3 regions of the Luteibacter sp. HAY1-4A genome follow, and region 1 is predicted to be linked to each of the others. Evidence: predicted binding sites of a transcription regulator. Region 1 holds the regulator's gene; each other region holds the start of a gene.
What was found. Region 1 encodes sigma-54, which starts transcription at its own class of promoters, with help from an activator protein. Its sites were predicted from a motif close to TGGCACGNGCNTTGC; they were not measured.
Positions count from the first base shown of each region.

Region 2: the regulator sigma-54 is predicted to act here: its motif matches at 3,625-3,639, upstream of fliD (flagellar filament capping protein FliD).
Region 3: the regulator sigma-54 is predicted to act here: its motif matches at 7,734-7,748, upstream of glnA (type I glutamate--ammonia ligase).

Region 1 is NZ_JBNDHZ010000036.1:24,969-34,415, forward strand. Features, by position in the region: gene lptA (lipopolysaccharide transport periplasmic protein LptA) at 1-425, shown strand, start outside; gene lptB (LPS export ABC transporter ATP-binding protein) at 430-1,149, shown strand; gene ACPYOD_RS13155 (RNA polymerase factor sigma-54) at 1,230-2,717, shown strand; gene hpf (ribosome hibernation-promoting factor, HPF/YfiA family) at 2,836-3,183, shown strand; gene hprK (HPr(Ser) kinase/phosphatase) at 3,273-4,223, shown strand; gene rapZ (RNase adapter RapZ) at 4,246-5,127, shown strand; gene ACPYOD_RS13175 (PTS sugar transporter subunit IIA) at 5,170-5,562, shown strand; gene ACPYOD_RS13180 (HPr family phosphocarrier protein) at 5,555-5,824, shown strand; gene ptsP (phosphoenolpyruvate--protein phosphotransferase) at 5,859-7,607, shown strand; gene ACPYOD_RS13190 (FadR/GntR family transcriptional regulator) at 7,657-8,370, opposite strand; gene ACPYOD_RS13195 (glycoside hydrolase 5 family protein) at 8,643-9,447, shown strand, end outside.
Region 2 is NZ_JBNDHZ010000010.1:54,364-63,810, forward strand. Features, by position in the region: gene ACPYOD_RS05005 (sigma-54 dependent transcriptional regulator) at 1-522, opposite strand, end outside; gene ACPYOD_RS05010 (PilZ domain-containing protein) at 812-1,393, opposite strand; gene ACPYOD_RS05015 (flagellar protein FliT) at 1,423-1,716, opposite strand; gene fliS (flagellar export chaperone FliS) at 1,713-2,129, opposite strand; gene fliD (flagellar filament capping protein FliD) at 2,156-3,538, opposite strand; gene ACPYOD_RS05030 (flagellin N-terminal helical domain-containing protein) at 3,675-5,009, opposite strand; gene ACPYOD_RS05035 (flagellin N-terminal helical domain-containing protein) at 5,329-6,666, opposite strand; gene flgL (flagellar hook-associated protein FlgL) at 7,667-8,866, opposite strand; gene flgK (flagellar hook-associated protein FlgK) at 8,869-9,447, opposite strand, start outside.
Region 3 is NZ_JBNDHZ010000049.1:12,420-21,866, forward strand. Features, by position in the region: gene ACPYOD_RS15395 (ABC transporter ATP-binding protein) at 1-550, opposite strand, end outside; gene ACPYOD_RS15400 (glycoside hydrolase family 3 N-terminal domain-containing protein) at 888-3,065, shown strand; gene ACPYOD_RS15405 (alpha/beta fold hydrolase) at 3,204-4,880, shown strand; gene ACPYOD_RS15410 (OprO/OprP family phosphate-selective porin) at 4,896-6,083, opposite strand; gene glnA (type I glutamate--ammonia ligase) at 6,285-7,697, opposite strand; gene ACPYOD_RS15420 (family 43 glycosylhydrolase) at 7,950-9,447, shown strand, end outside.

The DNA of each region.
Region 1 (9,447 bases):
GGACCACGAACGTCGTGCTCACCCAGGGCACGCTGAAGATCACCGGCAGCAAGGCCACCGGCTACCTGGATAAAGACAACCAGCTCACCCGCGTCGTCGTGGACGGCGCTCCCGCCACCATCCACCAGCTCGACGACCAGGACCAGCCCATGGACGGCCGGGCGAGCAACATCGATTACAAGATCGACCAGGACTTCGCCGTCCTCACCGGCAATGCCCTCGTGAACCAGCCGGCCAAGGGCAGCGCCCAGGGCGACAAGCTCACGTACAACACCAAGGACAGCACGATGACGGGCGAGAGCAGCGGCGGCGCCCCCGTGCACATGACCTTCCAGCCGAAGAACAAGCCGCCCGGCTCGCCCGCCACCGCTCCGGCGAAGCCGGCGGACGACGCGAAGCCGGCCACCGACACCAAGAAGCCCTGATCCGATGCTCTCAGCCCAAGGCCTGCAGAAGCGCTTCCGCGCGCGCCAGGTAGTCCGCGATTTCGCCTTTTCCATCCGCGAAGGCGAGGTGGTCGGGCTGCTCGGCCCTAATGGCGCCGGCAAGACCACCTGTTTCTACATGGTGGTGGGCCTGATCCAGGCCGACGCGGGGTCGATCAAGCTCGACCAGCAGGACATCACCGGCCTGCCCATGCATTCGCGTGCGAAGCTCGGCATCGGCTACCTGCCGCAGGAAGCGTCCGTGTTCCGCCGGCTCAGCGTGGCCGACAACATCCTGGCCGTGCTCGAACTGCGCGACAACATGACCCAGAAGCAGCGCGAGGACGAGCTGGAAAGCCTGCTGGACGAACTCAAAATCGCGCACATCGCCGAACAGAAGGGCATCAGCCTTTCGGGTGGCGAACGGCGCCGCGTCGAGATCGCCCGTGCCCTGGCCGCCCGCCCGCGCTACATGCTGCTCGACGAGCCCTTCGCCGGTGTCGATCCGATTTCGGTCGGCGAGATCCAGCGCATCGTCAGGCACCTGAAGGAGCGCGGCATCGGCGTGCTGATCACCGACCACAACGTGCGCGAAACCCTGGGCATCTGCGACCGCGCCTACATCCTGAACGACGGCGAGGTACTTTCGCGGGGCACGCCCCAGCACATCCTGGCGGACGAAAAGGTGCGCGAGGTGTACCTGGGCCGTGAATTCAGGATATGACGCGCGGCCGGGGCGGTGGACCGCTGGCCTGGACCACTTCCAGGGGTTAGGATGGATCGTAAACCCCAAGCGTCGAAGGCATGAAACCCGCACTCCAGTTTCGCCTCCATCAGCAGCTCACGCTGACGCCGCAACTGCAACAGGCCATCCGCCTGCTGCAATTGTCGCAGCTGGAGCTTGAGGCCGAACTCCGCCAGATCGCGGAAAGCAACCCGTTGCTGGAGTTCGCCGAAGATGCCGAATCGGAGTCCGATGCCGACGCCGCCGACGAGGACGGTTTCGAAGCCGCGGAATTCCCGTCCCGCGAGGAATTGCCCGCCAAGTCCTCGAAGGAAGACGACGAATCCACCGCGACACCGTCGGAGGAACTGGCTCCCGAGTGGGAGGACGACCGTTTCCAGGGCGACCCGAGCGAGTACGGCGGCAGCGCCTCCCGCGCGGGCGGCACGGACGAGGACGGTTTCGAGCCGCAGAACGCGGCGCCGGAAAACCTCCAGCAACACCTGGAGTGGCAACTCAACCTTTCCCAGTTCTCGCCGCGCGAGCACGCGATCGCCACCGCGATCATCCATGCACTGGACGAAGACGGTTACCTCCGCGACGGTGTGGCCGCGGTGGAAGCCGCGCTGCCAGCCGGCATGGCGGCCACCCCCGACGAGATCGACGCGGTGCGCCAGCGTGTGCAGCGCTTCGATCCCACGGGCGTCGCCAGCCTCGATCTTCGCGACTGCCTGTTCTGCCAGCTTTCGCAGTTCTCGCTCGACACGCCGCATCGCGAACTCGCCATCCGCATAGTGAACGAGGAACTCGAACTGCTGGCGCGGAACGACGTTGCCAAGATCGCGCGCCGGCTCAAGGCGGCGGAAGAGCACGTGGCCGCAGCCGCCGCGCTCATTCGCAGCCTCGATCCGCGCCCCGGTGCGGCGCTCGACGCCACACCCGTTGAATACGTGGCGCCCGACGTCTACGCTCGCCGCGAGAACGGCCGCTGGCAGGTCAGCCTCAATCCCGACGCCCAGCCGCGGCTGGGCCTGAACCAGCACTACTGCAACCTCATCGCCCGCGCGCGCGGCGAAGACGCCACCTGGATGAAAGGCCAGTTGCAGGAGGCCCGCTGGCTGCTGAAGAGCCTGCAGTCACGAGCGGAAACCCTGCAAAAAGTCGCCGACGTCATCGTGCGGCGGCAAAGCGCCTTCCTCGACTACGGCCCAGAGGCCATGCATCCGTTGGTTCTGCGTGAAGTGGCGGAGGAAGTCGGCATGCACGAATCCACCATTTCGCGCGTGACCACGCGCAAGTACATGCATACGCCCCGCGGCACCTTCGAACTGAAGCATTTCTTCTCGAGCGGCGTGGCCACGGAAGACGGCGGCACGGCGTCCGCCACGGCCATCCAGGCCATGATTCGCAAACTCATCACGTCGGAAGACGCGCGCCGGCCCCTTTCCGACCAGGCGCTGGCGGAAGAACTGCATCGACGCGGTATTCAGGTGGCACGACGTACCGTGGCCAAGTACCGCGAAGCGATGCGCATTCCCAGCTCCAGCGAACGCGTCCGCGCCAACTGACGGCGCGAAGGAACCCCATCGGAGGCGCACGGTCCAATCGGTTCAAGCTAAAGGAGCGACGCTCCGTCGCTCCGATCTCGCCGCCTCACGGCGGCACCCTCAGCAAGAAGGAGGCGTCATGCAAATCCAGATCAGCGGCCAGCACATCCAGATCACCCCCGCCCTGCGCGAGCGTGTTGAACAACAGATCGGCCGCTTCGAACGCCTTTTCGACAACATCACGGCCCTCGACGTCGTCCTTTCCGTCGACAAGGCCGAGCACAAGGCGGGTGGCACCCTGCACTGCTCGGGCACCCGGCTGCATGCGGACGGCATCGCGCGGCTGGAAGACGACAACAAGAACGACACCATGTACACCGCGATCGACGCCATGATCGCCAAGCTGGCCGACCAGCTCCGGAAGCATAAGGAAAAGCTCAAGGACCACCACAACAGCGAGGGCCGGGAGTCCCGCATCGCCGGCTGACCCGGCAGCCCGGCCGCCCTTGATGGCACAATAGGACCCAGGCCGGCGCGCCCCACGCGCCGGCCTTTTCTTCCCAAGGGACCAAGAGCGTGGAGCGGCTGACCGCCAGACAACTCTTCGACGGGGTACACGAGCGCATGGCCTTGCGCTGGGCCGCCGGCATGCGCGGCGAATCGCGCGTGCTCGAGCCCAATGCGAAGCAGAGCCGGCGCCCCTCGCTGGTCGGCTACCTCAACGTGATCTACCCCAACAAGGTGCAGATCATCGGTACGGAGGAGCTGAATTTCCTCGACGGCCTCGATTCGCGCCAGCGCTGGGAGGCCATCCACAAGATCGCCGCCTACCAGCCGGCGGCGCTGATCGTCACGAAGGACCAGTCCATTCCGTCCGACCTCCGCGAGGTGGCCGAGGAAACGGACACGCCGCTGTGGCAAAGCACCAAGCGCGGGCACGAGCTCCTCACCTACCTGCAATACCACCTGGCCCGCACCCTGGCGCCGCGGGTCACCCTGCACGGGGTGTTCCTCGAGGTGTTTTCCATCGGGGTGCTGATCACCGGCGAGCCCGGCTCCGGCAAGAGCGAGCTTGCCCTCGAACTGATCAGCCGAGGCCACCGGCTCGTGGCCGACGACGCCACCGAATTCACCCTGATCGCGCCTGACGTCATCGACGGCGCCTGCCCGGAACTCCTCCAGGACCTGCTGGAAGTGCGTGGCCTGGGGGTGCTCAACATTCGCGAGATGTTCGGTCACACGGCCGTGAAGCCGTCGAAATACCTGCGCCTCGTGGTGCACCTGAAGCCGCTGCAGATCGGCGAGGAAGGCGACGCCATGACCCGGCTCACCGGCGACGTCAGCCGGCGCAACGTGCTCGATGTCGACGTACCCAAGATCACCATTCCCGTGGCGCCAGGCCGCAACCTCGCGGTGCTGGTCGAGGCCGCCGTGCGCAACCACGTGCTGAAGAGCAAGGGCATCGACCCCGCGCAGACCTTCATCGACCGCCAGGCGCACCAGATGCGCCGCTTCTCCCCATGGTGACATCCCCGTGATCGACGAAGTCATGAGCCCCATCGTCGAACCCGACGCCATCCACCTCGTCGTGCTCACCGGCATGTCCGGTGGCGGCAAGACCGTGGCCCTGCGCGCCCTGGAAGACCTCGAGTTCTACTGCGTGGACAACATGCCCGCGGAGCTCATCCCGCAACTGGTCGCCGCGGTGAGCCAGGGCGAACACGGCCCGCGCCGGCGCATCGCCGTGGGCGTGGACGTGCGCAACCGCCGCATCGACCTGGCCCGCATGCCGCACGTGTTGTCCGAGCTGTCCACGGCCGGGGTGCACGTGCACCTGATCTTCCTCGACAGCCGCGACGACGTGCTCATCAAGCGCTACTCGGAGACGCGCCGGCGCCACCCGCTGGCGGCGGAGAAGCTGTCGCTGGCCGATTCCATCGCGCAAGAGCGGAAGCTGCTGCGCCCCCTGGTGTCCATCGCGGAAAAGGTCATCGATTCCAGCGACCTGAACGTGCACCAGTTGCGCCGCCTTTTCGCCACCGGCTACGCCGCGGCGTCGGACGGCACCACCCTGTTGTTCGAATCCTTCGCGTACCGCCGGGGCCTGCCTTCGGACGCCGATTTCGTCTTCGACGCCCGCTGCCTCCCGAACCCGCACTGGGATCCCCGCCTGCGGCCGTTCTCCGGCAAGGACCTCCCGGTGCGGGAGTTCCTCGACGCGAACCCGCTCGTGGGCGAGTACTATGACGACGTCGCGAAGTGGCTCGATACCTGGCTACCGCGCTTCGACGGCGAGGACCGCAGCTACGTCACCGTCTCGATCGGCTGCACCGGCGGACGCCATCGCTCGGTCTACCTGGTCGAGAAGCTGGCCCAGCATTTCCGCTCGGAACGCGGCAACGTTCTTACCTTCCATCGCGAACTCGAGTGACATGACCCACGGATCCCTCCAGCCACAGCGAAAGACCGGGCCATGACCGTCGGCGTGCTCCTCATGACCCACGAGGCCGTCGGCAAGGCGCTCATCTCCGCCGCGAAACACGTCATGCCGAAACTCCCGCTGGACGTCGACGCCGTCGAAGTACCGCCCAGCGCCGACCCGGACGTCATGCGCACGCTCACGGCGCGCCATGCCCGCGAACTGGACCATGGCGAAGGCGTGCTGGTGCTAGCCGACCTCTACGGCGCCACGCCCTGCAATATCGGCCTGTCGCTGAGTGAACTCGGCGTGCACCTGCGCTGCGTGTCGGGCCTCAACCTGCCGATGCTGCTGCGCGTTCTCAACTATTCGGAAAAATCGCTTCCCGAACTGGCTGAAATCGCAGCCAGCGGCGGTCGCGGAGGGATCTTCATCGACCATGCTTGAACGTGACATCGTGGTATCGAACCGGCTCGGCCTGCATGCACGCGCATCGGCCAAGCTCGTGCAACTGGTCGCGGGGTTCAAGTCGACGGTCTGGCTCATCAGCAAGGGCCGCGAGGTCAATGCGCAGAGCATCATGGGCGTGATGATGCTGGCCGCGGGCATGGGCACCGCCCTGACGATCCGTGCCGAAGGCTCCGACGAAGAGACCGCCGTCAATGCCGTCGTTGACCTCTTCGAGCGCAAGTTCGACGAAGGCGCCTGACCATGACGACCCGCCAGCCGCGAAGGGAGCCTCTATGAGAGTGGTGCTGACCGGAACACCCGCCGCCAGGGGCATGGCCCTCGGACGGGCGCGCCTGGTCCAGCCGAGCTTGCTCGCGGTCGACATGCGGATGCTCGAAGACGCCGAAGTTGGCGCCGAAATCGAACGCCTGCACAAGGCCATCGATTCCGCACGCACCGAACTGCACGAACTGCGCGGCAAGCTGCACGGCGCGCTCGCCCGCGAAGTGGGCGATTTCATCGACGCGCACAGCCTCCTCCTCGACGACGAGGAACTCCTGCGCGGCCTGGACGACCTCGTGGCCGTCGGCCATTACACGGCAAGCGCCGCGCTGAAGATGCAACGCGACCGTCTCGCCGCCGTCTTCGACGCGATGAACGACCCGTACCTGAAGAGCCGCGGCGAGGACATCGACCAGGTCATCGGCCGCGTCATGTCGGCGCTGAACCAGCAATCCAGCCGCGAGGAGCGCAAGCTCGCCTCCCGCGTGGGCGAGATCGTCGTCAGCGACACCATCGCCCCGGCCGACATGGCGGGCATGGCAGGCCAGGGCATGCTCGGCGTCATCGCCAGCGCCGGCAGCATCTATTCGCACAGCGCCATCCTCGCGCGCAGCTTCAATATCCCGATGCTGGTGGGCACGCGCGATGCGCTCGCCACCGTGAACGACGAAGACCTCGTGCTGATCGACGCGGAGCACGGCGAAGTCATCGTGCATCCCACGGCGCAGGACCTTGCCCGCTACCGCCAATGGCAGCGCCAGGCCGCCGCCGAAGGCCGCCGCCTGGCCGCGCTTGCCACCGCACCCACGCTCACGCGCGACGGTGCGCACGTGCGCCTTTACGCCAACGCCGAACTCGCGGGCGACGTCACCCTCGCCCGCTCGCGCGGTGCCGACGGCATCGGCCTCTATCGCTCCGAATTCCTGTTCCTGCGCCAGCGCGGCCTGCCCTCGGAAGACGAGCAGTTCGCGGCCTACCGCGATGTCGTGCTCGGCATGGGCGGCCTGCCGGTCACCATCCGCACGCTGGACCTCGGTGCCGACAAGGCGGACGCCGCGGGGCTTGCTTTAAGAGGCGAGGACAATCCGGCGTTGGGTGTGCGGGGCATCCGCCTGTCCCTGCGCTACCCGGACATCTTCAGCGTGCAGCTGCGCGCCATCTTGCGTGCGGCCTGCTACGGGCCGGTACGCATCCTGGTCCCGATGGTCACGCATATCGGCGAACTCGCTGCCGTGCGCACGCTCATCAAGAAAGCGCGCGAAGACCTCGCACGGCAGGGGCAGGAGCTTCCGGAGCGCCTGGATGTCGGGGCCATGATCGAAGTGCCCGCCGCGGCGATCGGCGTCACGTCGATCCTGGCGAAGGCGGACTTCCTGGCCATCGGCACGAACGACCTCGCGCAATACGTGCTGGCCGCGGATCGCAACAACGATGCCCTCGAAGGCATCTACGACCCGCTGCAACCGCCGTTCCTGCGCCTGATCGCGCACGTGATCGCGAGCGCGCGGCGCGCGAAGAAGCCCGTGAGCCTGTGCGGCGAAATCGCCGGGGACACACAGTTCACCGCGCTGCTCCTCGCCATGGGCCTGGAAGAGTTCAGCATGCACCCGGGCCAACTGCTCCAGGTGCGCGACCGCCTCACCATCCTGGACTGCGCTGCCCTCCGCCGCGCCGCGCCGCGCTTGTTCCGCGCCCACACAAGGGACGAAGTGGAAGCACGCCTGCTGGAAGTGGTGGCGAGGCAAGGCGGCTGCTCCTGACGCAAGCGCCGCGACAGGAAGCGCGCTTCCCGTCGTGGCGGTTACCAGGTCATGACGCGGGCCGCACGACCTGCGGCTGAAGGTTCTTCTCCGAGTCCGCGATCATCGCGAGCATGGCGCCGCTCGCCGTCGTCGGATCCCCATCGCGGATCGCCTGGAACACTTGCTGGTGATAGGGCAGCGAATACTTGAAGTTCGCCGCGGTACGAGCCGATAGCACGAAGAACGTGCCGAGTGCCGTTTCGATCACGCTGAACAGCGACGAAAGCAGCTCGTTGCCCGTGGCGCGGAGCACGGCGTCGTGGAACTGCAGGTCGGCATCGGCCCATTCGTCGAGCGTCGTCGATGCCTCCATGAGTCCCAGCGCCGTTTCGATGCTCGCGAGTTGCTGGTCGCTGCGATGACCGGCCGCGGCGGCCGCCGCAGCGGGTTCGATGATCTTGCGCATCTGCACCAGCTTATGGATGAAGTCGTCCGTGGGCATCGAGGCGCAACGCCAGGCCAGCACATCCGGATCCAGCTGGTTCCAGTACTGTTCTTCCATCACGCGTGCGCCTACTCCGGCGCGCGATTCGATCAGTCCCTTCGCCGACAGCACCTTCAATGCCTCGCGCAATGCCGTGCGGCTTACACGGAGACTTCCGGCCAGGGTCTCCTCGCGTGGAAACACCTCTCCTGGCCGCACCTTGCCGCCGACAATGCGCTGTCCCAGTTCCTGCACGACATGACCGTGCAGGTTGCGCGCCGTACCGGGTTTCTTCATTGCCGTCCGCCCCGAGGAATGCGTTAGTCCGATAAACGGACTATATGCATAACGTTTGGAGTCCCGCCATACGACATTTGCCGCAATGCGGCAAAAAGAATGCAACGATATCGGGCACTTGCGACTTTGTAGGACAATGTGTTTGACTGAGTTTCGTTCGGACAAGGGGACCGGCGACAACACGAACAACGAGCGGGCGCGCCCTCCGGCATGCCCATGGGGAAGGCTTTCCCGCGTTCGGTCGGACGCGGTCGTTGACGGGACGGGGCGGCATGACGAAGGCACGATGGGCGCTGGCGGTCGGGATGTTCGTGGCGCTGGCGACGCCAGTGATGGCGGCAGACGATGCGGCGCGCTGGACGCCCGCCCGTGCCCATGCGTGGTACGCGAAGCAGCCTTGGCCGATCGGCAGCAACTACATTCCGGCCAATGCCATCAACCAGTTCGAAATGTGGCAGGCCGATACCTTCGATGCCGCGCGTATCGACAAGGAACTGGGCTGGGCACAGGCGCTCGGCATGACCACCATGCGCGTGTTCCTGCACGACCAGCTCTGGCAACAGGATGCTGCCGGCTTCAAGAAACGCATCGACACGTTCCTCGCGATCGCCGCACGGCACGGTATCAAGCCGATGCTCGTGCTGTTCGATTCCTGCTGGGACCCGGTCGCGAAGCCCGGCAAGCAACATGCTCCCGTACCGGGCGTGCACAATTCGGGCTGGGTGCAGGGGCCAGGGGTGGCCATGGACGATCCGAGCCAGTACCCGCGCCTGAAGGCCTATACCGTCGACATCGTCAGGACCTTCGCAGCCGATCCACGCATCCTCGCCTGGGACGTCTGGAACGAACCGGACAACCCGGGCGGTGGCAACTACACCACCAATCCAAAGGACAAGTTCGACCGGGTAGCCGAGTTGCTGCCTCAGGTGTTCGACTGGGCACGCAGTGCATCGCCCACGCAGCCGCTCACCAGCGGCGTGTGGCACGACGACGACTGGGCCCCTGACGCAAAGCTCAACGCGGTGGAAACCACCCAGCTCGAGCGCTCCGACATCATCACCTTCCATAGCTACGACT
Region 2 (9,447 bases), on a different contig from region 1:
CGAACAGTCGTGAATGGTGCGGGCCACGAGTTCCTTGCCGCTGCCCGACTCGCCGAGCACCAGCACGCTGGAATCGAACGGCGCCACCTGGCGGATCAGCGCGTTCACACGCTGCATCGGACCGGACTGGCCGACGAAGCGGCGGCTGGACAGCACCGGCTCCATACGCGACTGCAAGGCGCGCAGGGCTTCGGAAAGGCGCTCGTAGCGCAGGGGCATGTCGATCAGTTCGACGTTGTTGCTGCGGGTGTCGTCGGCGATGAGCGCGGTGGCCAGTGGCGAATCCGCGGCGACCAGCATCGGGAGGCTCCGGCCGTTGCGACCCACCGCGGCCAGGTGGCCTTCCAACTCGTTCTCGTCTTCGGCCGTGCCGACATACACGCCGCGCCAGCCCTCGGTCACTTCGCCAGCCTGCATGCGGTTGGCGAGCACCGGGCGGTAGCCCAGGAAAGCGAGCGCGGAGACCACGCTTTCGGCGCGTGCGGCATCGGATTCGACGACGAGAAACTGGGAAGACTTCAACGGAAATACCTCGCTTATAGGGCGTTGGATCGAAGGGCTCGAGCGGGTCCGCGATGGAATCCCGTCGGCTTCGTTGCAAGGTATCAATCAAGGAGCGTGCCAACGCCGGAATTCCGACGCACGCCAACGGAAATTGACGTGGTGGCGCGGCGTTCGCACGTGTACGGCAAGTGGGGTGGAGGGGTCGCTGCCCTCTGGCAGGGCGTGGGCTTCGCCCGTTCGTGACGTTCGCGTCACCAATGTGACGCGGCACGCCACGCGACGTTCTTACGTCACGTGACGTAAAAGGTCACATCGCCTCGGAGGCACCCTCGGAGGGGCGCGACTGGGCCCGGGCCTCGGCCACCTGGCGCCGGTGCTGGCGGAAGACGAGGCGCTCGATACCGTCGCGAACGGCTTCGGAAAGCCCTTCGAAGCCGATGAACCCCTTGCCGTCGCTGGGGCCGGCAAGGCGTACACCCGGCAGTTCCAGCGGGAGTGCCCGGCAGGCGTCGAAGTGGAGGCGCAGCATGACGGGCTGCCCCACGGGTGGCAGGCCCGCCCAGGGCAGCACCGCGCCCGCTGCGTTGAACCGCATGGAGACGCGCGCCGGCAGGGCCGACTGCGGAAGGAGCAGCCGATTCACGATCTCCATCAATACGTTGAGCTTGGCGTCGAGACGCGCCACTTCGTGCGAGAGCGCGTTGTCGTCCTCGGCGGTGTCGGCCCGTCGCTCCATGAGCGCCGACACGGCCACCAGGACGCTGGCGTTGCGATCGTTGATGAGCGCCAGGGCTGCCGCGTCCGGCCGAGGGGCCGCCTCGCACGTGGTGTGGAAGGCCGCGTCCCAGGTTACGCGTTCGGAGAATGCCTGCCAGGCTTCGTCACCCATGCGCCCTGCCCCTGAAGAAGGTTTACCGCTCAGAACGAACTATACGCGGCCACGGCGCGGCGCACGCGTCGTGACGCGTCCCATGCCACGCCCGCTTCGTCCCGGGCTACGGACACGAGATCCTTGATGAGGCCATCGAGCAGCATGATGGACTTCAGCGATTCCAGCGTTTCCGGTGCCGGACGCATCGTGCCGCGGCGCAGGATCGGCTCGCGTTCGGCTTCCAGGGCGGTGAGGTCGTCCCAGCGGCCTTCGCTGGCGGCCGCGTGCATGGACTCGGTCAGGTCGAGCACCCGGCCAAGGTCGCACCAGGTCTCGGTCATGCCCCGGCTCCGGCGACCTGCCGGGCCTCGACGGGAATGGCCACCCAGCTGTCGCGGATCTGGCCGAGCAACCGGCTCACCTCGTCCAGTGCCTCGCTGTCGCTGTGCAGGTTGGCGTGGAGGAGACGGCGATTCATGTAGTCGTACAGTCCCTCGAGCTGGGCGACGAGTGGCGTGCCCACCTCGTGGTTCAGCGCCGCCTGCAGGGCGCCGACGATCTCGATGGCCTTCGAAATGGCCTCGCCCTTCCCTGCCACGTTGCCCGTCGCGATGCAGCCGCGCGCGAAACGCATGCGCTCCAGCGCGCCGTCCATGAGCATGGTGATCAGCCCGTGCGGATCGGCTGTTTCGACGCCACCCCCCGTGCGGACCTGCTGGTAGGCGCCTGCGCCCTGGGAATATCCGAGTGCCATGAGTGTCTTCTTTCCTGGAACTGCCGTTACTTGTTGGCCGTCAGCGCGTCGAACTGCTGCTGGAGGTAGCTGCTGGTGCCGGCGAGCTTGGTCATCATCGCGTCGAGCGCCGTGTACTGCTTGGTCAGGCGGTCGGTGTAGTCCTGCATCTGCTTGTCGAAATCGGCGGCCTGGTCCTGCAGGTCCTTCGTCTTCTGATTCAGATTGTTCGTGCGCTGGGTGAGAATGCCCGTGCTGGACGTCCAGCTGGTGATCAGCTTGTCCAGCTTCGGCGCGATGCCGCTGTCCCCGCTGAGAAGGTTCTGCGTTTCCCGGGGGTTGTCGGCCAGCACCTTGCTGAGCTTGGTGGTGTCCAGCTTGAGCGTGCCATCGACCTGGAAGGAGACACCGAGGTCGCTCAGCGAGGTCGGGCCGCTGGTGTTGCCGGTGAACTGCGACCCTAGCAGGGTCGAAACCTGGTTCTTGATCGAGTTGACCGTGGCGTCGCCGATGAGTGCGCCTACCTGCTGGTTGGTGGCGTCGTACTTGGTCAGCTGCTTATAGGTCGAGATGAAGGCGTTGTAAGAGGTCACCAGAGAGCCGAGCGCGGTGGAGACGGCGCTGGTGTCGTTGGTGATGGTGACGGTCGTGGGATTGAAGCTGAGGTCGGGGTTTTGGGTGCTGACCTTGGAAAGCGTCAGGGTCACGCCGTCGATCGCCTTCGTGACGACATTGGTCGGACTGCTGGCGGGAAGCTTGTCGATCGTGAACAAGGCGTCCTGCGCCTTGGTCGTCGGCGTATCCGTGGCCGGATCGAAATTCAGCTGGGAGAGCTTGCCATCGCCGCCGCTGGTGACGACCTTGAAAGCGTTGTCCTTGCCGGTGACCGAGGACGTGAGCACCAGGTGCGCGCCGTCGGTGCCGGTGACGATGCTGGCGGTGACGCCGGGATTGTCCTTGGACTTGTTGATGATGTCGCGGATGTTTTCCAGCGAATTTGCGCCGGAGGCGATGTCCACGCTCATCGACTTGTCGCCGATGGAGATCGTGAGGTTGCCGGTGCCGAGCGCGGCCTTGCTATCGGTGAAGGCGAGGGAGGTCGTCTTCTGCGAGGTTGCCAATTGGTTGACGACGATGTTGTAGGTGTTGGGCTGTGCGGTGCTGTCCGCGGCGGCCGAGAGCATCGACGAATCGCCCACGGAGACCTTCGTCGTCGTGAACGCCGTGCCGTCGGTGAGAGCCTTGATCGCGCTCTGCAGACTGGTCAGCGACGACGTGAAATTACCCACCGCCGAAATCTGGGTGGCGTTCGCCTGTGTATCGGCCGCGGCCTTCGCGTCGGGCGCCTTGCGCTTGTTCGCGACAAGGTTGCTGACGATCGATGCGACGTCGATGGAACTGGAACCGAGGTTGACGGGATTCGTGGCCATGAAGCTCTCCTTGAAGACGCCTCACTGCCCCGGGCGCCAATTTGTCGACGGCTGGCGCCCTTGCGAACGCCAGCCGTGACAACTAAGCAATTACCCTGCCAAGACCCGGGGTACCCGGGTCCGGCGGTTACATCTGTTACTGGAGCAGCTTCTGGACGATCTGCTGGCTCTGGTTCGCCTGGGCGAGGACCGAGACGCCGGCCTGCTGCAGGATCTGGGCCGAGGACATGTTGGCCGTTTCCTGGGCGAAATCCGCATCCGTGATGGCCGAACGCGAGGCCGTCAGGTTCTGCGAGATGTTCTGCAGGTTGGAGATCGTGGACTCGAAGCGGTTCTGCACGGCGCCGAGGTCCGAACGGAGGTCGGAGATCGACTGCAGGGCGGCGTCGACGCGGTTGATCGTGTCGTTGGCACCGTCGACCGTGGCGACGCTCGACGTGGCCAGGGTGTCCGTGGCGCTCACGGCGTCGGTGGCGGCAAAGCCGAGGGCGGTCGCTTCGGTACCGGACACGGCGATCGTCTTGGCCGAGGCGATGTTCAGCTTGCCATCGGTACCGACGTAGGCGGAGATGCCTTCGCTGGAATGCGAGTTCACGGCATCCGCGACGTCCTGGGCCGTCTTGAAGTTGCCCGTGATGTCGAACGAGGTACCGCCACCCACCGAGATCTTGAGGTCGCCGGCGGCAAGCGTCTTGCCGGCCGAGTTATCAGTCACGTCGATCGACGTGGCCGTCGTGGCGTTGTTGGCAACCGTGAAATCGCTGCCCAGCTGCGCCTTCAGGAAGGAGACCGCATCCGCCTGGGTGGCGCCCGTGTAGGTGCCCCAGTCGACGCTCTTGCTGCCGTACGTGACCACGCCCTTGGCGGAGGCATTGGCGGCCGTCCAGTCGGTGGCCACGGCTTCGGTGGTGGTCGTACCGAGCTTGCCGCTCAGGTCGACCGAGTCCGTCGCCAGCTGGCCGATCTGGTTGGCCTTCACGCCCTTGTCGAGGCCGACGGTGATGACTTCACCGACGTTGGCGCCAACCTGGAAGCTGAGGTTCTTCGACGAACCGTCGAGGACCTTCATGCCGTTGAAGTTGGTCTGCGTGGCGATACGGGTCACTTCCGACAGACGCTGCTGCACTTCGGCGTCCAGAGCGGCGCGGTCGCTGGAGGAGTTCGACGCGTTGGTCGACTGCACGGCCAGTTCGCGGATGCGCTGCAGGTTGTTCGTGACTTCGTCCAGCGCCGACTCGGTGGTCTGCGAGAGCGAGATACCGTCGTTGGCGTTGCGGACAGCCTGGGTCAGGCCGTTGATCTGGGTGGTGAAGCGGGTCGAAATGGCGAGGCCGGCGGCGTCGTCCTTCGCGCTGTTGATGCGGTTACCCGACGACAGACGCTCGATCGCCGACGACAGCTTCGTCTGCGAGGTGCTCAGGTTACGCTGAGCATTCAGCGACATGATGTTGGTGTTGATGGTCAGAGCCATGGGATTTGATCCTTTGTAAGCGGAACCGAATTGCCGGAGGTTGTGCGGCGTTGTCCGGCGGGGTTCCGTTAGGGAAGCCTTCCGCCTCGGAGAGGTTTACGGCACGCCGGGGAGAAACTTGAGGACTTTTTCTTCCTGTCAACAACTTTCTTGATCAGGGCCTGTAGGCGCGGTGCCCGTGGCTCTGTCGGGAAAGTTATCGGCCGCATCCGGACGGGGTTTAGGCCCAATTTCACATTTCCCTGGGAAGGCGCCGCGGACGAGAAAAGGGAGCCTTTCGGCTCCCTTTCGCGCGTCGCGGCCCAGCGAAAAATTCGGCTCACTCGAGAAGTTTGAGAACCAACTGCTGCGATGCGTTGGCCTGCGCCAGCACGGACATGCCCGACTGCTGGAGGATCATCGCCATGGTCTTCTCCGCGCTCTCCTCGGCCATGTCGGCTTCCCGGATCGCCGTACGCGATTCCGTCAGGTTCCCGCGAATATTGTCGAGGTTGCGGATGGTCGATTCGAGTCGGTTCTGCACGGCGCCAAGCTTCGACCGCGTGGCGCTGACTGTGTCCAGCGTCGAGTCGATGCGCGCGATCAGCGTCTGTGCATCGTCCCTCGTGAGCACCGAACCTTCGGCGAGCGAAGCGGACATATCCAGATCGTAGTTCGCGGCGAAACCCAGCTTCGTCGCCTCGGCGCCCGACACCGTGAGGGCCGAGCGGGCATTGAAGTGGAGCGTGCCGTCCTCGGCCACATATGCGGACAGCCCCGCCTTGGACCCCGCGTTCAATACATCGGCTACCTGCTGCACGCTGCGAAACGAGCCGACCACCTTCACTTGCTCACCGTCGGCATTGGTGAAGCTGAGGTCGCCCTCCTTGAGTTCGAGCCGCCGGTCGTCGATCTTTTCGATCTGGAGGTCCTCGCCCTTGAGGGTCACCTTGAAACCGTCCCCCAACTGCACTTGAAGGAAGTTCCTGGCGTCCTGCGCCTTGCTCCCCGAATAGCCCGACCAGTCCACGTCGACGCCGAAGTAGGGCTTCGTACCGAGTCCCTTGCCGTTGTCGGCGGCCCAGCCCCCAGGCGAGGCCTGCGACTGCATTTGCTTGCCGGCACCGAGGACCGACGAAAGGTCGACCACGCCACTTGCCACGTAACCTACCTGGTCGGCGCGCATTCCCTGATCGATATGCATCTCGATGGTGTCGCCGACGTTGGCACCCACCTGGAAAGAGAGCCTGGCGCCGCTGCCGTCAAGCACCTTCATACCGTTGAAGTTCGTCTGCGTCGCGATACGCGTGATCTCGGCCAACCGCTCCTTCACTTCCTCGTTCAGCGCCCGGCGGTCGTTGGCGGAATTAGAGCCATTGAGCGACTGCAACGCCAGTTGACGGATGCGCTGGAGGTTGTCGGTCATTTCGTCCAGGGCGCCTTCGCTGGTCTGCGCCAGCGATATCCCATTGCTCGCGTTGCGCCGGCCCTGCGCAAGTCCATTGATCTGCGTGGTAAAACGCGTCGATATCGCCAGCCCCGCCGCATCGTCCTTCGCGCTGTTGATCCGCATACCGGAACCCAACCTCTGATAGCTCGTGGCGAGCCGGCCCTGGGTTAGCCCAAGGGACCGCTGCGCGTTGAACGACGCCATGTTGGTATTGATGTGAAACGCCATGTCGATTTCTTCCCTTCTCTCTTGGCGAACACGCCGAAAAACGCGACGGCGCTGCGTGTCCGCGGCTATGTGATTTGCCGTAAGAGGTGATCGACCGGAAGCTGATGCATTTTTGACAGTACGAACTGGAAATCGCGTAGGCGCCGCCATTGGTTGAACGCAGGCGTTCACCCGCAGAATCGCAGCTACACGACGATCAGAAGCGATCTACATACGCCCTATTTCCTCTGCGTAATGCTTTGCCAGTCCGTGGATACCACGGACTCAACCATTCGAGGAAATTTCATGAATATTCGCTCGACACGCAAGGTTATCGCGACCATGGCTTGCCTGCTTGCCATCGGCAGCGCAGCAGCGGACGTCAAACAACACACTCGCACCTCCGAAGAGGAATGGGATTATGAGGTTACCGCTAAGGCAGTGACCTGGACTGTAGAAGCCCACTCAAGAGGAGGATTCTCGCTTCGCATTCCCGAAGCTGATCCCTCTTGCCCTGGAAAGCGCCTAAGGACCCCAGCGGGTTACAACGGACCAGTCACCTCCCTCTTCAACATCTTTTTCACAGCAAGGTCCATGGATGCGGAACTAGCCGTTAGGTATCGTAAGGCTATACGTCAAACGTATGAACCAAGATGCGAAATCCATAGCTTCGCCATAAACGGCAACCCTCCGATTTCAGACGACTGACTTTTCATCGGGAAACGCTGCAGCCATAGGCTCTCACGGGTTCGTGCTCGCCCATCCCGGCACAACAGTGATAGGAGAGGTGTCGGGCCGTGGTCCTCTGAGCGAGTTCGTTCGCTTTGCGAACGCTGTTTGAGCGCAGAGGGCCACGGCCCGGCGCCTCAGTGCCTGACGTTGCGGCGTGCTGGGCCAAACGCGATGGCGAAGCCGAGCCCTTGAGAGCGAGACAAAAGAAAGGGCGGCCTGATGGCCGCCCTAATGTATGTCTGTCGCTAGCACCCATCGCCGCTGAAGCGGCTCCCACAGGGTCCTTTTCTTATTTCAGGTAGTTGAACAGGGTCAGGTTCTGCATCTTCACGTACGCCTGTTGCGCGGCGGTGAGTGCCGTCTGCTGCTGTACGAACTGGCTCGTGGCGCTGGCGTAGTCGAGGTCTTGCAGGTTGGACAGCGTGGTCTTGTACTGCAGCTTCACGTCGTCGCCGATTTCCGACTGCTGGTCGAGCGTGTTCATGCGCGCACCGATCTTCGTGCGCGTATTGAGGAAGCTGGTGGACGCCTGGTCGAGGTTCTGCAGTTGCGCGTTGATCTGGTTGCTCATCGGCGCGCCGCCACCCGGCGCTTCGAAGGCATTGATGATGCCCGCGACCGTGGAGAAGACGTCCTGCGACGACGAAGGCCCCACGGCAAACGTGTCGCCGGCGGCCGGCGTGCCGGTGATGTTGAGCTGCGCGCCCTTGAAGTTGACGGTGCCGGTGTCGCCGGTGTATGTGCCGGTTGCGAGCGGGGGATCCGTGGGAAGAGCGGCGTTGTCGCGGATTTCGTAATCCGTGGCCGTCGTGAACGTGATGGTGTAGTTGCCGCCGTCCCACGCCGACGCATCGGTGACGGAGGTGGAACCGACGACGGCCGTGCCCGTATTGGCCGCGCCCGCGCCGGTGACGAACGTGCCGTTGCCGCCACGGATGGCCATGAAGACATCGGAACCGCTGTCGCCGGTGGCGACCTGGAGGCCTGCCGCGGCCGCCACCATGCGCTGGCTCTGGTCGCCGCCGTAGCTGACCGCGAGGCCGTCGATGGTGAACGGCTGCGTGGTGGTGCGGCTGCCCGCGAAGATGTATTCGCCCTGCCCGTCCCGCGTGTTGCCGAGGGCGACAAGCTGCTTCAGCGTCTGGCGTAGTTCCGTGGCGATCGACTGGCGCGACTCGTCGGTCTGCGTGCCGTTCATGCCTTCCAGTGTGAGCGAACGGATGCGGTCGAGGATGTCGCCCGCCGAGTTCAATGCCTGCTCTTCAACGGAAAGCCGCGTGGTGGCGGACTGGATGTTGCGCGTGTACTGGTCGTTCTGCGCGGCCGCGGAACTGGTATCGACGGCGCGGGCCGCGGCGGCGGGATTGTCCGACGGTGTCTGGATGGCCTTGCCGTTACCGAGCGCCAGCTGGGTCTGCGACAGCGAGTACTGGCGGTCCAGCATCGTGTTGACGGCCTGCTGCTGCCCCCAGGAAGTGGAAATGCGCATGATCAGCCCCGTACCGCGCTGAGGAGGGAATCGAAGATGGTGTTGGCCGCGTTGATGACCTGTGCCGCCGCCGCGTAGGACTGCTGGAAACGCAGGAGGTTGGCCGCTTCTTCGTCCATGTTCACTCCCGAGAGACTCTGCTGGGCCGACGTGGCCTGGTCGAGGATGCTTTGTTGTGCGTCGAGCGCCGTGTTCGCCTGCGCGCCGGCCGTGCCTACTTGCGCGATCAGCTGGCTATAGGACTTGCCCACGGTGGTGACGCCGTTGTCGAGCACGCCCTTGTTGGCGACATCCGCCAGGGCGAGCGCGTTTCCGTTGTCGCCACTGGCGGAACCCGCCGGCTTCACGCTGAAAGTATCGTTAGCGGCAGGCACGCCGGAAAGCTTGAGCGTCCAGCCGTTGCCGGTAATGGTGTCGCCGGCGGCGTAGGTCTGCGGCGGCCCGCCATTGATCGAATAGGTGGTGGGTGAGCTGAAGACGATGTTCGCTGGCGTGTTGAACGCCGGGTCCGCGGGATCGGTAACCGTGAGGTTGCCCAGCGTGGCCTTGCCGGTATTCGCGGCACCCTTGCTGGCAGCCAG
Region 3 (9,447 bases), on a different contig from region 1:
GCAGGTCCAGGTTTCCAGTCGGTTCGTCGGCGAGAAGGATGGATGGATTGCCGACGAGTGCGCGTGCAACCGCGGCGCGTTGCTTCTGCCCACCGGACAGCTGGGACGGGTAGTGGCGCATGCGGTGTGCCATGCCGACGCTGGCAAGCGCGTCCCGCACGCGTCGCTCACGTTCGTGCCGCGAAACGCTCGTTCGAAACGAGAGCGGCAAGGCAACGTTGTCCGCCACGCTGAGGTCGTCGATGAGGTTGAATGCCTGGAACACGAAGCCGATGTGCCGGTTACGCAACACGGCACGCTCCGCGCGCCCCAGGTGCTGCACCGATTGTCCGCCCAGGCGCAGTTCGCCCTTCGTCGGCACGTCGAGCAGCCCCATCAGTGACAGGAGCGTCGTCTTGCCGCAGCCCGAGGGCCCGGCTACCGAAATGAATTCACCCTGCCGCACATTCAGGTAAATGTCGGTCAAAACATGGCATTCGGTCGATCCGGCGGGAAACGCCTTGCCGATGCCTCGCATTTCAATGATCGGTGGCTTGGGAGGACTCTGCATTGCGCGACTCCGTATACGGCGAACATAGCGCAGCGCGGTGGCTTCCCGTGTTGGCCGAACCCGTCCCAAACAGCAATCCTTCAGATGTTGCCGGAAACACGTAACGATAGTTACGTCACGTGCATCGCCTGCCGTTTTGCCCATCGGCGGCGGCACGGCCAGTCCTTTCGCCAAGCGGGCGGCAAATGTGCCCCGGGTCTTCCTGGATGTCTTGGGCCCCAACGGCGTAAACGTTTACACGTAACGTCATTTACGTGCGCACTTGGGTTCCCGATGCCGGTATCCTTGTCCGCTTGACGCGTCCCTCCCCCTCGTCGCCTCGTCCCAAGGCCAGACCATGAACCGCAATTCCCGCATCGAAAACCTGATCGCCCGCATGACGCTGGAGGAGAAGGTGGGCCAGCTGGGCGTATTCGCCGATGCCGTGCGCCCGTTCGCCCCCGACATCAATCCGGAGGTGAATGCGCAAGGGGCCGCCGAGGTCCTGGAGCAGGTCCGGGCCGGTCGCGTGGGTGCGCTGTTCAATGGCGTGGGTGCAGCCGAAGGACGCGAGGCACAGCGCGTGGCGGTGGAAGAAAGCCGGCTCGGCATTCCGCTGCTGTTCGGTGCGGACGTCATTCACGGCATGCGCACCGTGTTTCCGATCCCGTTGGCGGAAGCGTCCTCGTTCGAACCGGAACTGGCCGAGCGCACGGCGCGGGCCACGGCGATCGAAGCCACGGCTGCCGGCGTGCAGTGGACATTCGCCCCGGCCGTGGACATTGCGCGAGACCAGCGCTGGGGCCGCGTGGCCGAAGGCGCGGGCGAAGACGTGGTGCTCGGCTCGGCATTCGCCGCCGCCCGCGTGCGCGGCTTCCAGGGGCCGGATCTGAAGGCCGGGAACTCGCTGCTCGCCACGCCCAAGCATTTCGCCGCCTACGGTGCCGTCATGGCCGGCATGGAATACAACACGGTGGACATCGCACCGCAGACCCTGCGCGACGTGCACCTGCCACCCTTCAAGGCCGCGCTGGACGCAGGCGCGTTGACGTTCATGAGCGCGTTCAACGACATCAACGGCGTGCCGGCGTCTGCCAATCGCGAACTCATGACGGACATCCTGCGCGGCGAATGGGGTTTTCGCGGGCTCGTCGTCTCCGACTACACGGCCGACATGGAACTCATCGCGCACGGTTTCGCCGAGGACGAGCGCGACGCGACACGGCTCGCATTCCTCGCCGGCGTGGACATGAGCATGCAGAGCGGCTTCTATGGCGCGCACCTGCCGCCGCTGGTCGAATCCGGCGCGGTGCCGATGGACGTGCTCGACGAAGGTGTCCGTCGCGTGCTCACCGTGAAGGAGGCCATCGGCCTCTTCGACAATCCCTACCGTTCACTCGATCCGGCCGCGGAGGCCGACCGGTCGCACGACGACGCCCACGCGGCGCTGGCGCGCGACGCGGCACGCCGATCCATCGTGCTGCTGAAGAACGAGGGCGTGTTGCCTCTGCGCAAGAGCGGCCAGAAGATCGCCTTGATCGGCCCGTTCGGCGCCGACACCGAGAACCTCGAAGGATGCTGGACACTGTTCGGCGATGCGTCCCGGCACGTGAGCATCGAACGCGGCTTGCGCGATGCACTGGCGGATGCCTCGGCACTCGAGGTCGTGGCCGGCTCCGGCGTGGAGTCTCCCGTCGAAGGCGGCATCGAAGCGGCCGTGGCCGCCGCGCGGCGTGCCGATGTGGTGCTGCTCGCCATTGGCGAACCGCAGAACTACTCCGGCGAAGCGCAGTCGCGCACGCAGATCGTCGTGCCGGCCGCGCAGCAGGCACTGGCGGAAGCAGTGGCCGCCACCGGCAAGCCCATCGTCGTGTTGCTGAAGAACGGGCGCGCGCTTGCGCTGACGGGTGCCGTGCGCGAGGCTGCCGCCATCCTCGTCACGTGGTTCCTGGGCAGCCAGACCGGTCCCGCCATCGCCGACGTACTCTTCGGTGACTACAACCCATCCGGGCGCCTGCCGGTCAGCTTTCCGCAGGACGCGGGGCAGCAGCCTTACTTCTACAACCATCCACGGACCGGACGACCAGAACTGGCCGACCAGCCGCCTGCTTTCAAGGCGCGCTACCGCGAAGTCACCTTCGAAGCCTTGTACCCCTTCGGACACGGCCTCAGCTACACGAACTTCGATTACTCCGCGCCGCAGGCACCGGCAAGCATGGGATGGGACGAGACGATCGTGGTTTCCGCGACGGTAACGAACACCGGCGAGGTTGCGGGCGAGGAAGTGATGCAGCTGTACCTCCACGACCGCGTGGCCAGCCGCGTGCGTCCCGTGCGCGAACTAAAGGGTTTCCGGAAAATCTTTCTCGCCCCCGGCGCATCGGAAGAGGTGGCATTCGAAATTACGCGTGCAGACCTCGCCTTCACACATCGGGACGGCAGGACGTTCGAAGCCGAGCCCGGCGAGTTCCTGGTATGGATATCAGGATCGTCCGTAACCGGCGACGCCGCGAAGTTCGTCCTCCGCAACAGCTGACGGCGCGGATGGGCCTTGGCCGCACGCTCCGGCGTATGGCGCCGATAGGACGGGAGGCAAGCGTTACCTAGCATCGTGCCCCTCGTCGCAGAAGGGACAATGCATGCTCCGCGTTCGCGGGCTGCAAGGAAGCACTCCATGAACTTACATCGCCTTGCCGCCGGCATCGCCGGCCTTTTCGCCATTTCCATCGTCAGCACCGCGCATGCCGCTGTCGGCAACACCACCGCCGGCGAACCCGTCATCGCCTGGGGACCCTGCCCGGAAGCATGGACCGGCCCGCCATCGGCCGAACTCGGTCAGCGACTGCAATGCGGCACCATGGCCGCGCCGCTGGATCACGAAGCGCCGGACGGCAACCTGCTCGAGATCGGCGTCATTCGCGTAAGCGCCGCCGCTCCGGCCTTGCGGGAGGGATCGATCTTCCTGCATCGCGGCGGGCCGGGTGCGCATCCCGGAAAACTGTTGCAATCGATCGCAAAGACATGGACAGGCTCGTCCGACGTGCAGTTCAAACGGCGCCTGGCGGAACGGTTCGACCTTGTCGCCGTCATTCCACGCGGCCTCGTCGGCAGCGGCGAACTGCAGTGCGTGACCGGCATGCCGCCTTCATACACGTTCCTGCCCAGCGACCTGGGCGACGCCAACTGGGCCCGGATGCTGGCGGATGCCCAGGCCGTGGTCGATGCTTGCAGCGCTCCGTCACATGCGCGCTACATCAATACCGAGCAGCACGTGCACGACATGGACATGCTGCGCCGTGCGCTCGGCGACCAGCGTATCCATATCTACGGCATTTCCCAGGGCGCACTCGTTGGCGCGTGGTACGCGTCCGTCTATCCCGAGCATACCGGCCGGATGCTCTGGGACTCGGCCTTCGACGTCACGCGCGACTACGCAGCTGCGCTCCGCCGCGCCGTTGCCGCCCGACACGAGGCGCTCGTGCAAAGAGCGCTCGCACCCGTTCTTCTCGATCCCGAGCGGTACGGCTTCGGCAATGATCCCGACATCGTCGCCGAAGCCGTCAACGACCTGCCATGGCGCCTGCGCGAACTGCGACCGGGAGTGATCGAGTCGCCGGAGGAAATGGCCGCCACGCTGCATGTCGCAATCCTCTGGGAACTCCACCAGCCCGCGACCCTGGAGGCCATGTCGCGGCTGCTGCAGGCGCCGCTTGCGGCGGATGCCCGCCTGGACGCCAGGCTGCGACACCTGGCGAACCAGTTGGTGGCCCTGATGTATGAGCCGCGTCGCACCGAGCCCAGGTTCCAGATGGGCGCGGCCGGCGACTCCGTCCGAATCGTCGTTCCCTGCAACGACGTGCCGTGGACTCGCACCGACGATGCCGTCCGCGAGGCTGCACGCGAGGATTCCCGTCGCTACCTCAGCATGACGGGGCGCGAAGTGTTCGAGGAGATCGTCTGCCGTCGCTGGGGTCCGCCGACGGCGCGTCCGTTCGTGCCCGCGAACGTCGACCGCACGGCGCCCTTCCTCATGCTGCAGTCGGAGCGCGACACCTCAACACCGCTCTCCGGCGCCACGAACATCCTCGACCAGTTCGCGAATGCCCGGATGCTGCTCGTGCGCAACTCGACCGAGCACGGCCTGTTCAATTTCACGCGCTCGCCGTGCATCGAACTCACGGCCGCGCGCTATCTTGCCACCGGGCAGTTGCCCGAGACCGGTTCGCGTGTCTTCGCTTGCGACGGCACCTTCGGCAATCCGCTGGAAAGTATTCCGGGCGAGCCGTCCCCTCCCATCGTCGAGCCGGTCGCGGTACCCACGCCGGTACCGCCCCACCGCGATGAGCTCTGAAACGGGCCCGCGCCGTCACAACATGATCTGCGCGCGTACCTGGAAGATATGCGGATCGATGCGAAGATCGCGACGGTCGCTGGTGGCGCGCACGTAGTTGGCTTGCAGTTTCACGAACTTGGTGAGGTACCAATTGGCACCGAGCGTCCAGTCATGCTCGGTGCCTCCCAACGTCGGGCCGTCGTCGAGATCCAGCGTGCTGTAGCGAAGCACGAATTCCAGTGCGCCCCACGGCCCCTTCGGCACCACGTCGCCCACGTTGCCGGCGTTATACGCGCGTGACTCGCCCGTGACGACCCAGCTGCCGAATGCGTACCAGCCGTGGGCGTCGTATGCCGGCTTGTCCTTCAGCTTCACGCTTGCGGAAAGGTATTCGCCTTGCATCGACCAGGGTCCGCGGATCCATAAGCCTTCGAGCCCCCGACGTTCGACGTGTTCGGCCACGCTGAGCACGCCGGAGTCGATCAGCCGCCGCCCGGCCAGGCCCGCTTCCGGCAGCGCGCGCAGGCGCACGCTGGGCGGCATGTAGCGCCCGCGGCCGTCGGTGCTGCCTTCCGGCGTTTCGCGCGAATACGAACCGCCGAGGTGGAGCACGTCGCCGGGGCTGTTCATGGGTGTCCATGCGGCGCGAGCGGCCACCATGCGGCCGTCGAGGTCGCCCTGGAGGTTGCCACCCTTGTAGTAACCGAGTTGTACCAGGTAAGCCTTGCGCGCCAGCGCCCAATCGAAGCCGAGGCGGCGACCCGCGTAGATCGCCTGCATCGGCAGCGAGGTTTCCATGAACGACGTGCTGCCCGTGCTCGTATTGCCTTCGAAGCCGACCGGCGTCTTCATGAAGCCGACGCGGAACGCGCCCACGTCGTTACCGAACAAGGCCTTGCTTTGCATACGGAAGAACACGTCCAGCCAGGTCTTCGTCTGGAAGTCGAACACGACGGTGCCGTCGTACACGCCCTTCTTGCGAACGAAGAAGCCGAACTCCTTGCGGCGGTTCGTCTGCGCGTCTTCGTACGTACCCTCGTCGTGCGAGAAGCGGTCGAGGTCGTACTGGTACTTCAACGACAGGCCGATGTCCGTGCCATCGGCGAATACGTAATGGGTGGGCCAGTTTGTGCGCCAGTCGTAATCGTTGGGCGATGTCCCGGCAGTCGCGGCAAACACGGGAGCTATCAGCGCGAGCGCGCCGATGATGGTCTTCTTCACGGTGAAACCCCTCTCAAGCGAGCCGGCGGCACCGGCTTGCGATATGAATGACTATAGCGCGCCTGAGAATCCGCTCAATGCCGCAATCAGTTCATCGGCAGGCTCGCCCATGTCTTTAAAAGAATGTGTGAAGACGACGGGACCAGCCAAAGAAAAGGGGCGCCGAAGCGCCCCTTTTCCTTCACCCCGAATGACCGTGCGTCAGATGGCGTAGTACATCTGGAACTCGAGCGGGTGGGTGCTTGCGCGGTAGCGCGTCACTTCCTGCATCTTCAGCGCGATGTAGCCGTCGATGAAGTCGTCGGTGAACACGCCGCCGGCCTTGAGGAACTCGCGATCCTTGTCGAGGGCTACCAGGGCCTCGTCGAGGCTGGCGCACACCTGCGGGATGTTCTTCTCTTCTTCCGGCGGCAAGTCGTAGAGATCCTTGTCGGCCGGTGCGCCCGGGTCGATCTTGTTCAGGATGCCGTCGAGGCCCGCCATCATCAGCACCGTGAAGGTGAGGTAGCCCGACTGCATCGGGTCCGGGAAGCGGATTTCGATGCGGCGGCCCTTCGGGCTGGACACGTACGGGATGCGGCAGGACGCCGAACGGTTGCGCGCCGAGTATGCAAGCATCACCGGTGCCTCGAAGCCCGGCACCAGGCGCTTGTAGCTGTTGGTGGTGGAGTTCGCGAACGCGTTGATGGCCTTGGCGTGCTTGAAGATGCCGCCGATGTACCACAGCGCCGTCTGCGAGAGGCCGCCGTACAGGTCGCCGGCGAACAGGTTCTCGCCGTTCTTCGACAGCGACTGGTGCACGTGCATGCCCGAGCCGTTGTCGCCGACGATCGGCTTCGGCATGAAGGTCACCGTCTTGCCGGCCTGGTGGGCGACGTTCTTGATGACGTACTTCATCGTCATCAGTTCGTCGGCCTTCTTCACCAGCGTGTTGAAGCGGGTGCCGATCTCGCACTGGCCGGCGTTGGCAACTTCATGGTGGTGCACCTCCACCACCTGGCCCAGCGATTCCAGCACCTTGCACATGTCGGCACGCAGGTCGCCCAGGCTGTCGACCGGGCTGACCGGGAAATAGCCGCCCTTCACGCCCGGGCGATGGCCGGTGTTGGTGCCGTCGTACTTGTAGCGCGACGACCAGGCCGCTTCTTCGGAGCCGATCTCGTAGAACACACGGCCCATGTCGTTCTGCCAGCGCACCGAGTCGAAAATGAAGAACTCGGGCTCAGGACCGAAGAAGGCGGTGTCGGCGATGCCGGTGGACTTCAGGTAGGCCTCGGCGCGCTTCGCGATGGAGCGCGGATCGCGGCCATAGGCCTGCATGGTGCTCGGCTCGAGCACGTCGCAATGGAGGATCAGCTGCTTGTGCGCGCTGAACGGGTCGAGGTGCGCGGTTTCCGGGTCCGGCATGAGCACCATGTCGGATTCGTTGATGCCCTTCCAACCCGCGATCGACGAGCCGTCGAACATCTTGCCGTCTTCGAACGTACCCTCGTCGATGGCGTGAGCGGGGAACGTGACGTGGTGGTGCTTGCCGAGGATATCGGCGAAGCGCAGGTCGACGAACTCGATTTCCTCGTCCTGGATCAGGTTCAGCACTTTGGAAGCGGCGGACATACAAACCTCGAATGGGTATGGGGCAGGATGCGGTTAGCAATCGCTATGCCAGCGCCTTCACGTGCGACGGGGCGGCCTGGGCCAAGCCGGAGCATCATAGAACGGGTGAAGCGGGCATGTGCCAAAGCACCATAATGGTGCAATCAAGTCCTGCTTGCACCAGGATCGCCGGGCGCGCGGTTGAGGAACCATCGCACGGCGTAACGGCGGTTACGCTGGCAGGATGCCGCGATTTCCTGAACAGGAACGACCATGCGCTTCCCCTGCCTTGTCGCTGTCGCCGCTTGCGCATTGGTGCCCCTCGCTGCCGATGCCGCCCAGCGCACCTACGCCAACCCCATCGACATCGACTACCGCTACAACTTCGAGCAGATGAACCAAGGCGTGTCGTATCGCACGGGCGCCGACCCGGCCGTGGTGCGCTTCGGCAACGCGTACTACATGTTCCAGACGCTGGCGGACGGGTACTGGATGTCGAGGGACCTGGTGCACTGGGAATTCGTGAAGCCCGACCACTGGCCGTTCACCGGGCTGGTGGCACCGGCGACGCTGGTGGCGGATGGGAAGCTGTTCCTCATGCAGTCCGCCTTCGCGCCCCGTCCGTTGATGTACAGCACGGACCCCGCCAGCGGACGGTGGCAGTTCTGGACGCGACTTCTGCCGCCCGTACCGGGCGCGGCGCAGTACGACGAAGCCGGCACGGTGGAAAACGCCGAGGCCCTGCCGCCGGGACCGTGGGATCCCGGCCTGTTCCAGGACAAGGACGGCAAGGTCTACCTGTACTGGGGCTCTTCGTACAAATACCCGCTCTACGGCGCGGAACTCGACCTGAAGCTTTCATCGAACGAAGGGGAAGGAAAGCGCGTTGCTTTTGCGACAAAGCCGCGGGCTTTCCTGCACCTCGACCCTGCGAACCATGGCTGGGAGCGCTTCGGGCCCGATCACACGATGGGCGACAAGCCTTCCTATATCGAGGGGTCGTGGATGAATGAGCACGGCGGCCGCTACTACTTCCAGTACGGCGGGCCGGGCACCGAATACAACGTGTACGCCACGGGCGTCTATGTCGGGAAGACGCCGCTCGGGCCATTCGAATACGCGCCGTACAGCCCGGTCGGGTACAAGCCCGGCGGGTTCGTCACGGGGGCGGGCCACGGCTCGACCTTCGAGGACGCCTACGGCAACGCCTGGAACACGGGCACCGCATGGCTCGGTGTGAACTGGACCTTCGAGCGCCGCATCGACCTGTTCCCCGCGGGGTGGCACGACGACGGCCAGATGTGGGTCGATACGCGCTTCGGCGATTTTCCGCAGCGCGTGCCGGACCACAAGCTGCGCGCGGGCGAAGACACCTTCACCGGGTGGATGCTGCTTTCGTACCGCAAGGCGGTGACGGCTTCCTCGTCGATATCCGGACATCCGGCGTCCACGCTGACCGACGAAGACCCGCGCTCGTACTGGGTGGCCGCGACGAACGAGGCCGGACAGACGCTCACGCTAGACCTCGGCGGCACGCCCACCGTGCGCGCCGTGCAGGTGAATTACGCCGATTACGAGTCGGATCGCTACGGCGACGCACCCGACATCGTTACCCGGTTCGTATTGCAGGGTTCGCGAGATGGCGAGCGCTGGACCACTCTCGCCGACCTGTCGAAGGAAACGCGCGACCGCCCCAACGCGTACATCGAACTGGAGCAGGCGCTGAAACTGCGCTTCATTCGCTATGTACACAAGCACGTGGGCGCGAAGC